Regions from separate parts of the Methylorubrum sp. SL192 genome, predicted to be linked through region 2. Evidence: riboswitches for the same ligand, from Rfam matches in the RefSeq annotation. Region 2 holds a riboswitch; the other holds the start of a gene.
What was found. Region 2 has a riboswitch for thiamine pyrophosphate ahead of thiO (glycine oxidase ThiO). Riboswitches for the same ligand answer to the same signal wherever they lie in the genome.
Positions count from the first base shown of each region.

Region 1: linked by a shared signal. The riboswitch ahead of thiC (phosphomethylpyrimidine synthase ThiC) and the one ahead of thiO (glycine oxidase ThiO) in region 2 are both predicted to bind thiamine pyrophosphate.

Region 1 covers NZ_JAPPQV010000003.1:772,053-779,652, reverse strand. Annotated here, with positions in the region: gene OVA30_RS04470 (metallophosphoesterase family protein) at 1-192, shown strand, start outside; gene OVA30_RS04465 (hypothetical protein) at 427-753, shown strand; gene OVA30_RS04460 (hypothetical protein) at 937-1,077, shown strand; gene OVA30_RS04455 (hypothetical protein) at 1,202-1,441, opposite strand; gene flaF (flagellar biosynthesis regulator FlaF) at 1,619-1,993, shown strand; gene OVA30_RS04445 (flagellar protein FlaG) at 2,170-2,409, opposite strand; gene thiC (phosphomethylpyrimidine synthase ThiC) at 2,734-4,626, opposite strand; TPP riboswitch at 4,701-4,805, opposite strand; gene OVA30_RS04435 (hypothetical protein) at 5,064-5,327, shown strand; gene trhA (PAQR family membrane homeostasis protein TrhA) at 5,451-6,131, opposite strand; gene OVA30_RS04425 (COX15/CtaA family protein) at 6,413-7,561, opposite strand.
Region 2 covers NZ_JAPPQV010000003.1:4,977,048-4,984,647, forward strand. Annotated here, with positions in the region: gene OVA30_RS24165 (inositol monophosphatase family protein) at 18-812, opposite strand; gene OVA30_RS24170 (thiamine phosphate synthase) at 1,096-1,713, opposite strand; gene OVA30_RS24175 (thiazole synthase) at 1,720-2,541, opposite strand; gene thiS (sulfur carrier protein ThiS) at 2,544-2,756, opposite strand; gene thiO (glycine oxidase ThiO) at 2,753-3,988, opposite strand; TPP riboswitch at 4,067-4,189, opposite strand; gene OVA30_RS24190 (adenylate/guanylate cyclase domain-containing protein) at 4,313-5,587, opposite strand; gene OVA30_RS24195 (hypothetical protein) at 5,884-6,252, shown strand; gene OVA30_RS24200 (helix-turn-helix domain-containing protein) at 6,544-7,548, shown strand; gene OVA30_RS24205 (MFS transporter) at 7,557-7,600, shown strand, end outside.

The sequences.
Region 1 (7,600 bases), 4.2 Mb from region 2:
AACCTGCACGGCCATTCCCACGGCCGGCTCAAGCCGATCCCGCGACAATACGATGTCGGCGTCGATGCGCAGGGCTTAGCGCCGGTCACCCTCGACCAGATTCTCGTCTCTCGGCGGGGGCGTGTATCGGAGACGGCGCGCCGAAACCGTGCCGGGCCGGATCTCGGTCGCAAGGAGGCCGCCGAGGGATAGGGGCGTCGATCGAATCCCAGTGCGCCGAATGTTCCACCAAGAATCGTCGAGGAAGCCTCCAAGAATCTTGGCAGATCCCATGGGCCAGTTTCGGAACCATCGGCTTAGCGTCACCGTTCAGAAGCCAAGACGGACGGCAACGTCGCGGCAGGATCAGTGAAGACACTGAGACGTCTGCGTGTTGAGCGCTCCTTAACCTTTTCACGACTTCTGTCGAACAGCTTCGGTCTGCCCATGCGTCACCTCATGCGACACACCGTTTTCGCCGGCCTTGCGGCCTCCCTCGTCGGCGTCTCTCTCGTTTCCTCCGCGCTCGCGGCCCCCGGCTGTCTCGACGGCCGCCGCAAGATCCAGGAAGCCAGCGCCCTGCGCTATCAGGCCCGCCAGGAAGCGCGGCTCGGTAATCACGACCGGGTTTGCGACACCCTCGACGAGATCGGCGACCGCTACCATGAGGCGCAGGACGCCTTCGAGGATTGCGGGGCCGACATCGTCTCGATCGATCTGCGCAGCGAACTCCGGTCCCTGCGCGCGGCCAAGCAGGTCAACCGCTGCGACTGACCGAGGCTGACCCGCACCCCGCGGGTCGAAGCTGCCTGTAACTCGATGCTGTGAAAGCCGGATCCGTCCGCGGGCCGGCGTGTGGTCCCGCACCGCCAAGCGTCACCGTGAAGCGCAGGTCTATCGCAACGAAACCGATCGCTTCGCGCCGGAAAACTCCTCTCCTCCTTTCAGGGTCTTGCCATGATCGCCACCGACAACGCCCTCCGTCAGCCCGCCGCCGAAACGCGGACCGGTCCCTCGTTCGCCGCAGCTCTGTTCGGCTTCCTCGGCAGCACCGTTGCCACGACGATGGTGATGTTCCTGCTCAGCAGCAGCGTCTGACACCGCTTCCGCTCGGTGAGAGCGGCGTCAGGACTGCGCGGCGCTTGCGTGAAACACGCCATCGCGTCCGGCAAAGCGAACGCCCGGATGTCGTGAGGTCTGTCTCAAGGAGTTGAGGCCCGCCTCAGGGGGCGACCGACCAGAGGCGGCTACGCGAGAACAGCATCTCCGGATTACCGACTTGGTTCGCCGCCTTCGGCACCGGGCAGCGGGGCGTCTCGGGGCGGGGTGCGACGACGACCGCCGCCTGAGCGGGCGGCACGAGGCCGAGCCGCACTTGGACCGCCGGGTGCCGCGCAGCGGTGATGGTGACGACGCCGGCGATGATGCAGCCAGCCATCAATCCGAGAAAGAAGTTCGTCATCTGAAACGGGTTCCGGACCCGATGCGGCACGGACTGGCCTCAACGGCCGCCACGCCGAAGCACTCGCCCGCTTTCGGGGCGCCAATGGGGCAGATTGCTCGCATACCGGCTTTTAACAAAAACGATGCATTGATTCGCCTGCGATCGGCCGAGGGCGGCGCAGGGAGAACACCAACAATGCAGTACGCGGCCAATGCCTATGCGAAGGCTTCGCGCGTGGCGCTCTCCCCTCGAGAAGCCGAGGCGGCCGTTCTGCTGAAGGCCGCCGGCCGTCTCCAGTCCCTCGGTTCACAGGTCGAGGCGGGGCCGGCTCTCAATGACGCGCTGACGTTCAACCAGCGTGTCTGGACGATCCTGGCCTCCGCCGCGACCGAGCCGAGCAGCCCGCTCCCCGTCGAGGTCCGCACCAGCATGGCGCAGCTCTCGGCCTACGTGTTCCATACAATCCTGGACACGATGATCGAGCCGACGGCGCAGAAGATCGAGTCGCTGGTCTCGCTCAACAACCACATCGCCGCGGGGCTTCAGGGCGACGCCGGGCCGGGGGCGTAAACGCCGGCTTATCGCACGCCGAATCGAATCAGAGCCGCCGAATCGCGTCGCCTACGGCGGCGACGTGCTGTCCGGGCGTCATTCGCCGTAGGATGTCGCGGCGCGCGGGTGCCCGCACCTCCGAGCGTTCTGTCGCGTCGGAGGGCGTCGGACGGGCGATGTCACTGGGCGGTTGGTCAGGCCGTCTTGGCGACGCGCTCGCCCACAAACGGCGCAGCTTCCCGTGCGTAGGCCCGCGCCTTGAGGATTACTTCGTCGGGGATCTGCATCACCACGTCGCCGGTCTGCGGATCGGTGACCCGGAAAACGAGGCTCTGGCTCTCCGCATCGCGGATATAGGCCCGCCGATCCGGCTCGGACGGTTTCGCTTCCGTGCTCTCGGGGCTCACCGCGACGGTGACCGCGGGGTCGAGCACGCGGGAGGCAGGAGCCTCGTCGCGAACGGTTTCCCCAACCGGTCGGATGGGGGTGATGGGTGCGGTTGAGACGGGCGGCGTCGAGGCCGCGGCCCTGATCGGGTCCATGGCTGCATTCCTTCGGTTTCGGCGCGAGGCCGGACCTCAGGAGATTGCGCGCGTCGCTACCGGAGTCTTAAGGGCCGCCGGTTGTCCCCCGGGAACGGCCGCCAGCCTCACCGATCCGTAAAGATAACCTGAAGAGTTTTCGCGAATTCGCGTCAACCGATCGGTTCTGCGAGGATGGCCGCCCGCCGGACGGCCATCCCGCATTTCACGCGCGGCTTACTCCGCCGCGTCGACGTAGAGCTTGCCGCCTTCTTCCAGGAACTCCTGCGACTTGGCCGCCATGCCGGCTTGGCGCTCGGCGTCGCTCATCGGCTGGGCTTGGCCGATGACGATGCCGGCCTCCTCCATGGCGAGCACGTCGGCGCGCAGATCTTGCGTGATCTTCATCGAGCAGAATTTCGGGCCGCACATCGAGCAGAAATGGGCGACCTTGTGCGCGTCCTTCGGCAGGGTCTCGTCGTGGTAGGCGCGCGCCGTGTCGGGATCGAGCGAGAGGTTGAACTGATCCTCCCAGCGGAAGTCGAACCGGGCGCGGCTGAGGGCGTCGTCGCGGAGCTGCGCGGCGGGGTGGCCCTTGGCGAGGTCGGCGGCGTGCGCGGCGATCTTGTAGGTGATGACGCCGGTCTTCACGTCGTCGCGGTTCGGCAGGCCGAGATGCTCCTTCGGCGTGACGTAGCAGAGCATCGCCGTGCCGAACCACCCGATCATCGCCGCGCCGATGCCCGAGGTGATGTGGTCGTAGCCCGGAGCAATGTCGGTGGTCAGCGGGCCGAGGGTGTAGAACGGCGCCTCGCCGCATTCCCGCAGCTGCTTCTCCATGTTGACCTTGATCTTGTGCATCGGCACGTGGCCGGGGCCCTCGATCATGGTCTGGCAGCCCTTGTCCCAGGCAATCTTGGTGAGTTCGCCCAGGGTCTCCAGTTCGGCGAACTGGGCCGCGTCGTTGGCATCCGCGATCGAGCCCGGACGCAGGCCGTCGCCGAGCGAGAACGACACGTCGTAGGCCCGCATGATGTCGCAGATCTCGTCGAACCGCTCGTAGAGGAACGATTCGCGGTGCCCGGCGAGGCACCAGCGCGCCATGATCGAGCCGCCGCGCGACACGATGCCGGTGGTGCGCCGCGCGGTCAGCGGCACATGGGCCAGCCGCACGCCGGCATGGATCGTGAAGTAGTCGATGCCCTGCTCGGCCTGCTCGATGAGCGTGTCCTTGAACACCTCCCAATCGAGCTTCAGCGGGTCGCCGCCGACCTTCTCCAGTGCCTGATAGATCGGCACGGTGCCGATCGGGACGGGCGAGTTGCGCACGATCCACGAGCGGATGTTGTGGATGTTGCGGCCCGTCGAGAGGTCCATGACCGTGTCCGCACCCCAGCGGATCGACCAGACCAGTTTTTCGACTTCCTCAGCCGCGGAAGACGTCACCGCCGAGTTGCCGATATTGGCGTTGATTTTCACCAAAAAATTGCGGCCGATCGCCATCGGCTCGAGTTCGAGGTGGTTGATGTTGGCCGGGATGATCGCGCGGCCGCGGGCCACCTCGTCGCGGACGAATTCGGGCGTGATGAAGGGCGGCACCGCCGCGCCGAAGCTGTCGCCGTCGGCGAGCGCGGCTTCCGCCCGCTCCAGCATCTGCGCGCGGCAGGCATTCTCGCGATGCGCCACGTAGATCATCTCTTCGGTGATGATCCCGGCGCGGGCGAATTCGTATTGCGTCACCAGCTGCCCCGGCTCCGCCCGGCGGATCGTGCGCTCGGCAGGACACGGCGCCACGAGCTTGTCGGCAGCCGCAAATCCGTTGTCCTCCGGCTTCACCTCGCGCGGCTTCACCGCCGCGTAGCCGCGCCCGACGATCCACGGCTCGCGGACCGGGGCCAGACCCTTCTCGAGGTCAATGGCCGCATCGGTCTCGGTGTAGGGACCCGACGGGTCGTAGACCCGCACCGGCTCCTCCTTCGGGTCGGAGAGGGCGATCTCCCGATAGGGCACGCGGATGTCGGGGCGGCCGGGCGCCTCCGCATAGACCTTGTGCGAGCCCTGCACGGGGCCGGTGGTCACGCTGGCGGGATTGCTGTTGGGAAGATCTTTGGGACGGACGGGTGCGTTCATCGCTGTCGCTCCTGAAAGGGGAGGCGACCCGTGGTCCCGACGATGGTGCGGCTGACCGATGCTGCCTGTGAGCAGCGGCCACTGGTTCCCGTCCCTCCGCCGGTACGAGCCGGATCAGGTTCAAGGGTCAGGGCGCATGCCCACTCTCAGCCCCATACGGGGCCCCCCTCGGAACGATTCCAACCTCTGCTTCGACGCGATCCTTGTCAATCCATCGCCGAAGCGGCCCGATTCGGAGGAAAGATTTTTCCGTTTCGGAAGACGCCCGCTGTCACGGCGGAAAAGCTTGACCGTTTGCCGGGGATTCGAGACACGGTTTCGACGAAAAACTCACCAATTGAGCCAGGAAGCCTCCTTTGGCGACCCCGCGCTGCGGCTTGGGTGTGGATGACGCCCGGTCTGCGGGTGGCCATGCGCCCGCCTTTTCGCGACACACGATGGCGATGAGCACGGTCATCCCTTTCCGCCGCCCTCCTGCCCCCGCCACGCCGGCCCGCGCCGGCTGCGACGTGGCGGCTGTCGCAGGCGACCTCCTGGACGTGCTCGATCAGCTCGAAGGGCTGGTGGCGCGGGCCGCCGTCATGGACCGGCCGCGGATCGAGGTGGAGCGCAGCGTGCAGCACCTGCTCGATGCGATCAGCGCCGTCGAGCGCGCCTCCGACACCTTGGGCGAGGGCAGCAGCATCTCCGAGCCGGCCTGAGGATCAGGCGCCTCCGGCGTCCGGCCCGGTCTCCCACGCATTTTCCATTCCCAGACCACGCGCGGCATCGTTCTGGCGCGCGTCGGCGGCTTTGCGGCCCGATGACGGGGAAGGTGGGAACGCTCACGCCCCGGCGTGCAGCACGCTCGCCATGATCGTCCCGTAATGGCAGGCGGTCGCGGCTAGTACGAAGGCGTGCCAGATCGCGTTCTGGAACGGCAGGCTGCGCCAGACGTGGAAGACGACGCCGCCCGAGTAGAGCAGGCCGCCGATGGCGAGGAGCCACAGGGCGGACGGGGTGAGCCCCGAAATCACCGACTCGTAGGCGAGGACGCCGCTCCAGCCGAGCATCAGGTAGAGCACGATCGAGACGCGGTCCCAGCGGCCGGGCATCAGGATCTTGATGGCGATGCCGGTGAGCGCGACCGTCCAGATCAGGGCGAGCAGCGTCCAGGCGACGGGGCCGGAGCCGACCAGCGCCACCACCGGCGTGTAGGTGCCGGCGATCATCAGGTAGATGAAGGCATGGTCGAAACGGCGCAGGATCCACTTGCGCGGACCCACCGGCCACATGTTGTAGGCGGCGGATGCGCCGAGCATCGCCAGCAACGCGGTGGCGTAGACCAGCAGAGAGGCCCGTTCGATCCACCCGAGATGGTTGAGGGCCGCCGTCACGACCAAGCAGATCGCGCCGAGAAACCCGAGGGCGATGCCTGCGATATGGACTACACCGTCCGCCCGCAATTCACTGGGCGTGTAGTTCCATGTCAGCGCAAGCGGGCGTCCGTCCTCGGCCAGAAACATCCTCTGCTCCTGTGTTGGCGAGGTATTTAATTCTATAGAGCGCCGAGTCGTTCCATCGCCGGACTACCGAGGGCACGGTCTTCCACCGAAATTGTTGCGGCGACGACTGGAACCCACCTTTTGCGCCTCGGGGTAAGCCGATTTCTATGCTGCGGCGCAGTCGGCCAAGGCTCCCTCGAGCCTTCCCCCCGAGCATCGAACCCCATCGCGACGGTTTCATGAACCTGCCTCGGTCGCGAGGCAGGTTTCGCGCCAAACCGGTCGCAGGGCGCAGAGCCGGCTCAGGCGCCGCGGCCGGCGAGCGCCTCCAGCCCGATCGGCACCTCCGCCCCCGTAGGCGCGGCGGCGGCCGGCACACCGCGAGCGAGGCGAGCATGGACGGTCGCCATGATCAGCACCGCCATGGCGAAGACCTGATGCGCGAGCCCGGCCCAGAGCGGCACATGCAGCAGGAGGGTCGCGATGCCGAGACCCATCTGTGCCGTTGCCAGCGCTGCCACGCCCATCGCCCGGCCCGCCGCGGCGCTGCCGGACGCCGTACGGGCGGCCTGGATCGCGTGGGCGATAGCCACCACCACGACGAGATAGGCGAAGAGGCGGTGGTTGAACTGCACCAAGGCGAGGTTGTCGATGAAGTTCTCGATGAAGGGCACTTTGTCGAACAGCACTCGGGCCGGCGGCACGAGAACGCCGTCCATGTCCGGCCACGTGTTGTAGAGGAGGCCCGCCTTCGAGCCGGCCACGAGCCCGCCGAGCCAGATCTGAACCAGCACCAGGGCCGGCAACAGGCAGGCGACGACCCGTACCGGTTCGGGCGCCGGAGCGAGGGCCCGAGGGCGGGTGCCGGCGGCGAGCCAGACGAGGCCGGCGAGGATCAGGCTCGCGGTGGTGAGGTGGAGGGCGAGCTTGAGCGGCGCCACCGCCGTCATGCCGGGCTGGAGGCCCGAGGCCACCATGATCCAGCCGATCGCGCCCTGAAGCCCGCCGAGCAGGCCGAGGCCGAGGAGGCCGGTGAGAAGGCGGCGCCCGAGCATGCCGCGGGCCCAGAACCACGCAAACGGCAGGAAGAATACGAGGCCGACGATCCGCCCGAGCAGGCGATGCCCCCATTCCCACCAGTAGAGCGTCTTGAAGCCGTCGAGCCCGATGCCCTGGTTGAGGATGCGGTACTGCGGCGTGTCGCGGTACTTGTCGAACTCCACCGCCCAGTCGGCGGCGTCGAGCGGCGGGACCACGCCGGTCACCGGCCGCCACTCGGTGATCGAGAGGCCGGAGCCGGTGAGCCGCGTCGCGCCGCCGACGGCGACCATCGCCACGACGAGCACGGCGAGCAGATAGAGCCACGCGCGCACCGCGCCGTGCCCGGGGCGGTAGGAGGCCGCCGGGACGGCGTCGAAGCGGTCGAGGGTCGGATGGGTCGACAGTCTCATGGTCTCGCGCGTCAGGTCCGGCAGCCGGGAACGTTCGGG
Region 2 (7,600 bases):
CGAGGGAGCCCCGCCCGTTACGCGGCGGCCTTGCGCAGCAAGCCGATCAGCTCACGGTGCAGCACCTCGTTCCCGCAGGCCACGGAGCGGGCCGCGAGCGGCTCGGCGCCGCCATCCGCGCTGGAGACGAAGCCGCCAGCCTCGCGCACGAGGATGATGCCGGCCGCGATGTCCCAGGTCTGGAGGTCGCGCTCCCAGTACAGGTCGGTCCGGCCGCAGGCGACGTAGGCGAGGTCGAGCGCCGCCGAGCCGAGGCGGCGGGTGCCGCCGGAGACGGCCATCACCGCGGCGACCTCCTTGAGCAGCCGGCCATGACTGCCGCGGCCGAGATAGGGCGTGCCATAGGCGACGAGCGCGTCGGCGAAATCCTGCCGGCCGGAGACGCGCAGGCGGCGGTTGTTGAGGAAGGCGCCCTTGCCGCGCTCGGCGATGAACAGCTCGTCCTTGGCCGGATCGTAGATCACGCCGGCCACGATCTGGCCGTCGCGCTCGAGCCCGACCGAGATCGCGAAATGCGGGATGCCGTGAAGAAAGTTCGTCGTCCCGTCGAGGGGATCGACGTGCCAGGTATGGCTCCGGTCGGTGCCCTCGATGGTCCCGCTCTCCTCCATGATGAGGCCGTAGCCGGGCCGCGCCTTCATCAGCGCGTCGCGCAGGACCTCCTCCGCCTTCCGGTCGGCAGCCGAGACGAAGTTGCCGGGGCCCTTGCGGGAGACCTGGAGGTTCTCGATCTCGCCGAAGTCGCGCTTGAGACCACGGGCGGCCTTGCGCACGGCATCGACCATGACGGTCATGAGGGGAGAGTTGATCATGCGGTTCGGCTCGCAGCCCTGGCCGGGCGCCTTCGTTGGAAAAGAAATCTGTCAGGGCTTCTATACGCCTTACGCCGCAGCGCCAGGGGTGATCGGCGCAGGGGCGATATCCGGCAGGGTCCAGCGCCGGACCCAGAGGGGCACGCAGGGAGCGTGAGACCTTCGCAGAGTTGGTAAGACTCGCCGGGCGGATTCCCGTTGCTGATCGGAGGTCGGATCATCGGCGCCATCGGCGGCACGGGCGATCCCGACACATTGGCCCGCCAAGCGGGAATCGCTGCCCTCAAGTGAGCGCTGCGACGAACTGGGCGGTGGCGTCGCGCGGATCGGACCCGCGCATCACGCCGCCCATCACGGCGACACCCGCCGCCCCGGCCTCGCGGCAGGCGCGGGCGTTGTCCCTGTCGATCCCGCCGAGCGCGAAGACCGGAACGCCGTGGGCCGCTGCGGCGCGCAAGGAATCGAGACCGAGGACGGGACCGTAGCCGGGCTTGCTCGCGGTCGGGAAGATCGGGCTGAGGGTGGCGTAGTCGGCGCCCGCCGCCTCGGCCGCCGCAATCTCGGCGATGGAATGAGCGGAGAACCCGATCAGCGCCCCGGCGCCGAGTACCGTCCGCGCCGCGCGGATCCCGTCGATCCCGGCAGAGCCCGGCAGGTGCACGCCCTGGGCCCCGGTCTCGGCCGCCAGGTCCACATCAGCGCCGACGACGAGCCGGCCGCCGGCCGGCTGAAGGAGCGCGATCAGGTCGTGGGCCAGATCCCGCCGCGCGTCGCGGTCGAGGTCGCGGTCGCGCAGCCAGACGAAGCGTGCGCCGCCCGCCACCGCTGCGCGGACGGTCTCAGTCAGCGGCCGCGCCGCGCCGTGGCGGTCGGTGACGATGAGGAGCGGCGGCAGCGTCACCCGCCCTCACGAGCCGACGAGGCCGAGTTGCGGGCTCGACGGCTCGGCCCGGCCGCGGCGCGGAATGCGCCCGGCCAGATGGGCGAGCCGGCCCGCCTCGACGGCGTGGCGCATGGCGCCGGCCATCCGCACCGGGTCGTCGGCCTTCGCCACGGCGGTGTTGACGAGGCAGGCGGCGGCGCCCAGCTCCATCGCGATCACCGCGTCCGAGGCGGTGCCGATGCCGGCATCGACGATCACCGGCACCTTGGCCCGGCGGCAGATCAGCTCGATATTGGCCGGGTTGGCGATGCCCATGCCGGAGCCAATCAGCGAGCCCATCGGCATCACCGCGGCGCAGCCGAGATCGGCCAACCGCTCGCAGATCACGGGGTCGTCGTTGCAGTAGGGCAGCACCGTGAAGCCGTCGTCCACGAGGTGGCGGCAGGCTTCGAGCAGCTCGGCGACATCCGGATAGAGCGTCTCGCGGTCGCCGATCACCTCGACTTTGATCCAGGACGTGCCGAGCGCCTCGCGGGCGAGTTCGGCGGTCATGATCGCGTCGCGGGCTGTTTCGCAGCCGGCGGTGTTGGGCAGGAAGCGGGCGCCCTTCAGCTTCTGGAAGGTGTCCGAGCCGTGCCCCTGGAGCGAGACCCGGCGGATCGAGGCGGTGACGACCTCCGCGCCCGAGGCGCGCACCGATTGCGCCATGATCTCCTGGCTGGGATAGCCGGCCGTGCCGATGAACAGCCGCGAGGCGAGGCGGATGCCGGCGATCTCCAGCGCGTCGTCTCCAGAGGCGTCCTCTGCGGCGTTGGTCTGGGCGAGGGTGGTGTCGTGATGGTTCATGGTCAGCCTCCCTGCATGGCGCGGACGATCTCGATCCGGTCGCCCTCGTTGAGTGACGTTTCGGCCCAGGCGCTTTTGCGCACGACGCGGCCGTTGACGGCGATGGCGATGCCCTGGGCACTCTCGATGCCCCGCTCCTCGGCCTCCGTCGCGAACAGGGCGGCGAGGTCGGTCGCCTCGCGCTCGCAGGCCTCTCCGTTGACGGTCAGCCTCATGCCACGGCCCTCCCCCCGGTTTGATGCGATGACGAGAAGCGCGCCCGTCCGAAGCCGCAGGCGAAGTCCGGCAGCGCGCCCTCGGTGAGGAGCGTCGCCACGGCATCTGCGGTCGCGGGGGCGAGCAGGTAGCCGTTGCGGTGATGGCCGGTGGCGAGGACGAGGCCCGGTGCGGCCTCCTCGATGATCGGTGCGTCGTCGTCCGAGGTCGGGCGGAAGCCGCTCCAGACCGCGTCGATCTCCATTTCTTCGATACCGGGCAGAACCCGCCGCGCGCCCTCCAGCAAGGCGAACATGCCGCCCGCGGTGACACCGCTGGTGAAGCCGCAATCTTCCACCGTGGCGCCGACGATGAGGTGCCCGTCGCCCTTGGGCGCCATGTGCACCGCGTCGGTCCAGACCATGCGGGAGAGGGTGCCGGTGCGCTTGGTCGTGCGCAGGGCTAGCGACTGTCCCTTCAGCGGCCGGACCGGCACGGACAAGTCGGGCACGTCCAAGTCGCTGGGAAGCAGGCTCGCCTCGCCGCTCCAGGCGCCGGCGGCCAGGATCACCGTGTCGGCGGTGAGCGTGCGGCCGGCGGCGTGCAGGCCGGTGACGCGCCCGCCCCGGCGCTCCAGCCCCTCGACCGCGACGCCCTCGCTGATGACGACGCCAGCCGCCTCGCAGGCGCACAGCAGCGCTTCCATCACGAGCCGCGGATCGACCTGAGCGTCGAGGGGGCAGAGGATGCCGGCGGTGACGTTGGGGCGCAGCAGCGGCTCACGCGCGCGTACCTCCGGGCCGGACAGCCATTCGGCGGAGACGCCCGAGCGGCGCTGCAGGTCGTGGCGGAAGCGCAGGCGCTCCACCTCGTCGCGGCCGATGGCGATCACGAGGGTGCCGTCGGTGCGGTAATCGATTTCGCGGCCCGAGGCCGCCTGGAGCGCGTCGCGGAAATCCGGCCAGCGGCGCAGGGATTCGAGCGCCAGCGGCAACAGCAGATCGGAGCCCGGCTCGTGCTCGGCGGCCGGCGCCAACATGCCGGTCGCGGCGAGGCTCGCACCGCTGCCGACGCTCCCGCGCTCCACCACGGCCACCGAGCGGCCGGCCTGCGCCAGCCGCCACGCGATCGACAGGCCGATCAGCCCCGCGCCGACCACGGCGACGTCGGCACGCTGCGGCAACTCCGCCGCGCGCGGCCGTATCGCGAGGCTGCGGCGCTGGCCGATCGGGGAGGTCAGCAGGTCTGACATCGAAAAACGTGCCTTCCACGGGTCTGCCCGCAGGAACTGGCACCATGTGCTTCGATAGAAGCGGGTCCGCTCGAACGAGCGCCCCATCAGGTCCAATCCCTACGCCGGTATGAGCCGGATCAGGTTCGAAGGATTTCCGCGCTGCCGGCGACGGCGATAGCGGTTTCTCAGCCCCTTGTCGGGGATCTCCCTGGAACAGATCGGATGTGGGCCCCGGCCGGCGCGCGGTCAATCCCTCCCGGAGCCGAGAAGCAGGCAAATCCGTCTACGCTGTAAACCGGATGGCGGAGTCGCCCGAACGCAGGGGCCGCGTTCGTGGACGATTCATTCCGCTGCGGCGGCCTCCGCGGCCCGCCTCCGGCCCGGGCGGTACACCGCCATCGGCTCGTCGAACCCGTCGAGGACATGGCTTCCCAGCGGATCGGGGTCGCCCCACAGGAAATCCACGAACGGCTTCGACATCAGGAGCGGCTCCTGCAGCGTGCGGTTGAGCCGCGCCAGCCGGCTCGCGAGGTTCACGTCGCGGCCGATCACGGTGAAGTCGAGCCGGGTGCCGGAGCCGACATTGCCGTAGGCCGCCTCCCCGTGATGCAGGGCGATGCCGGCATCGACCACCCGCTCGCCCTGGCCGAAGCGCCCGACCGCGTTCGCCTCGGCCAGGGCCGCCAACGCCGCCTCCGCCGCCGTGAGCGCACTCTTGGCCGCGCCGCCGAGATCGTCGCCCGACTCGCGGAAGATCGCGAGAAGCCCGTCGCCGAGATATTTCAGCACCTCGCCGCCCTCCCGCTCGATCGGCGGCACGAGGCAGTCGAAGAACGCGTTCAGGAGATCGACCGCGCCCTCCGGCGTCCGGTTGGCGGACAGGCGCGTGTAGTCGCGCATATCCGCGAACAGGATCGCCGAGCGGATGCGGCGCACCTGCCCGCGCCGGATGTCGCCCGAGAGGATCGCGCGATGCGGCTCGTCGCCGACATAGATGCGCAGCACCGTATCGAGCTGCTTGTTGAGGATGCGCATCTCCATCACCGCGGCGAGCGCGGGCATGACGAAGCGCAGGATCGCGATGTCCTCATCGCGAAAACCGTCTTTCGCGCGGGTGGCGAAGGTGATGCCGTTCTTGTTGCCGTTGGTGAAGATCAGGGGCGCGACGAGGTAGTGCGTGTAGCCGTCGGCCTTCAGCTCGGGGATGATCGCGTAGGCGTCCTCGGCGGTCTCCGCGAGGTCGAGGCTTAGCCACTCGCCGGTTTCGTGCACGGTGGAGAACGGGCTCACCTGATAGGCCTTCGCGGAAACCTCGCCGTGAGGGAACAGGCGCACCGTTGAGCCGGCGCCGCGGGTCCAGACCCGGCCAACGCCCGAATACTCGGAATGAAGCGTGTCGATGGCCGTGGAGGCCCGGTCGATCGGCACACCGATCGCGTTGAGGCGCTCGGCGAGCCCCGCGAGCAGGTCGTCGGCCCTGGGCAACCGGGCGCCCTCCCCGAGCAGCCAGTCGCGGATGCCAACGCAGCGTTGCAGAGCCCCGAACGGGACGTCCTCGGCTTCCGATCCGTCGGCGAGCGCCGTCGGCGTTGGTTTCGGGGCGTCGGCGTCGCGCATCGCTGGAAGGTGGGTTCTCGGGTGCTCAAAGCAAGGCTTCGCGCGGGACACGGCCGGCGCTTTGAGCCCATGGTGGACGACGAACGCCCGGCACGCTCCGGCTTTAACGAACGAGCTTGGCCGCATCGTGACGCTGGATGCCGGGCATGGCGACCAGCATGGCCGCAATTGGGACGCTGGATCAAGCGATCGAAGCAAGCCGGCAATGCGAAGCGCACGACCCTGCGCTAAGGCGGAAGCGTGGCAGGAGGACGCCTGCCGGACCCGCCGATCGATCGGCGACAGGACGACCCGACATGTTGAGAACCGCTTTCAGCCTCACCCTTCTGGCCACCGCGGCGCTCGCACCGAGCCTCACCCTGGCTCAGGGCAAGCAGGATTTCACGCTAATCAACCGCACCGGCTACCAGATCGACGAGGTCTATGTCGGGCCCGTCAACCAGTCGCACTGGGGCCAGGACGTGATGGGCAAGGACGCGATCGCCAACGGCGACACGGCCGACATCACGTTCAACGGCGGCTCGAACGCCTGCAAGTGGGACATCAAGGTCGTCTACAACGACGGCGACGAGTCCGAATTTCGCGGTGTGAACCTGTGCAATGTCAGCAAGGTGACTTTGTTCTGGAACCGCAACGCCGGCGAGACGCGCTTCGTCGTCGAGTAGGCCCGACCCGAGGGGCCTTGCAGCGTGAAAAGGGCCGGAGAACACGTCCGTAGAGCCGTCTCCGACCCGTTTGCATCAGGTCGGCGTCTCTCGGACTTCGTTTCAACGCGCTTTCTCGCGCCGAACCGGTAACCACTCCGTTGGAAGGCGCTCTGGCCCCCGATCAATGGATGCCTCTCAACAGATCGCGAGCGTGGTCTTTTCTGCATAATATCGCGCTTGCGATTGTTTGAAGCGGTACCGATAACAGCTGGGGCTCACGCTTTCAGAGTCTTACGCGCTCCCTGGCCCGTGTCGAACCAATCCTTCACCTTCACATCCGAGGCGGACGGCTTCGAGGGGTACCATGCGCTCTACTCGGTCGGGACCGACGTCGCGGCGACCGATGGGCCGTTCCGCGCTCGTGTAGAGGCGCATCGGTTCGGCCCGATCAACGTCTTCGAGCGGACTTTGAGCGGCGTCCGGCATTGGCGTGACGGGGCCCGCGTGCGCCGCGACGACTTCGATCACTTCGTGATCCAGTACCTGCGCAGCGGCACTTATTACGGCGGTTCCATCGACGCGGAACGCCGCCTCGCACCCGGCGACGTCATCCTGTTCGACATGAGCCGCCCGCAGCGCTCGCGGGTCGAGACGGCATCGACCGTCACCGTGAGCCTGAGCCGGAAACTGGTCGAGGCGGCGGCGCCCGAGGCGAGCCGCTATCACGGGCACATCTTGCCGGAGGCGGTGTCGGGCCTGCTCGGCGACCTGATGGGATCTCTCGCGCGGCGCGCCGCCGCCACCGAGCCGAGCACCGCGGAGAGCACCGCCCGTGCGCTGACCGAGTTGTTGGCCGGCGCTCTCGGACAGGTCAGGCCCGACGACGAGGCTTCGAGCGCCCTCATCGCCGATCTGCGGCGGCGGCGTGCGGAGGCGTTCATCGAAGCGCGGCTGAACGACCCCTCACTCGACGTGTCGATGGTGGCGAGGGGGGCGGGGTTGTCGCGCAGCGCGCTCTATCGCCTGTTCGAGCCGACGGGCGGCGTCGCCTACCACATCCTGACCCGTCGCCTCGAACGGTTGAGCGCGGCGCTCCGCAATCCGGTCGAGGCCCGCTCGATCACCACCCTCACCTTCGATCACGGCTTTGCCAGCGAGAGTCATTGCAGCCGCGCCTTCCGCGGCACGTTCGGCTTGCCGCCGGGCCGGTATCGCGCCGAGATGCGCCACCCGCGCGCGGGCACCCTCGGCCAGCCTCTGCCCGGCGAAAGTGCCGCCAACCTGATGTCCGCCTGGTCGCGCGCCCTCGCCTGAACCCACGAATGTCATTCCCTACCGCGAACCCGCAGCCGGGCACCGCCGTCGC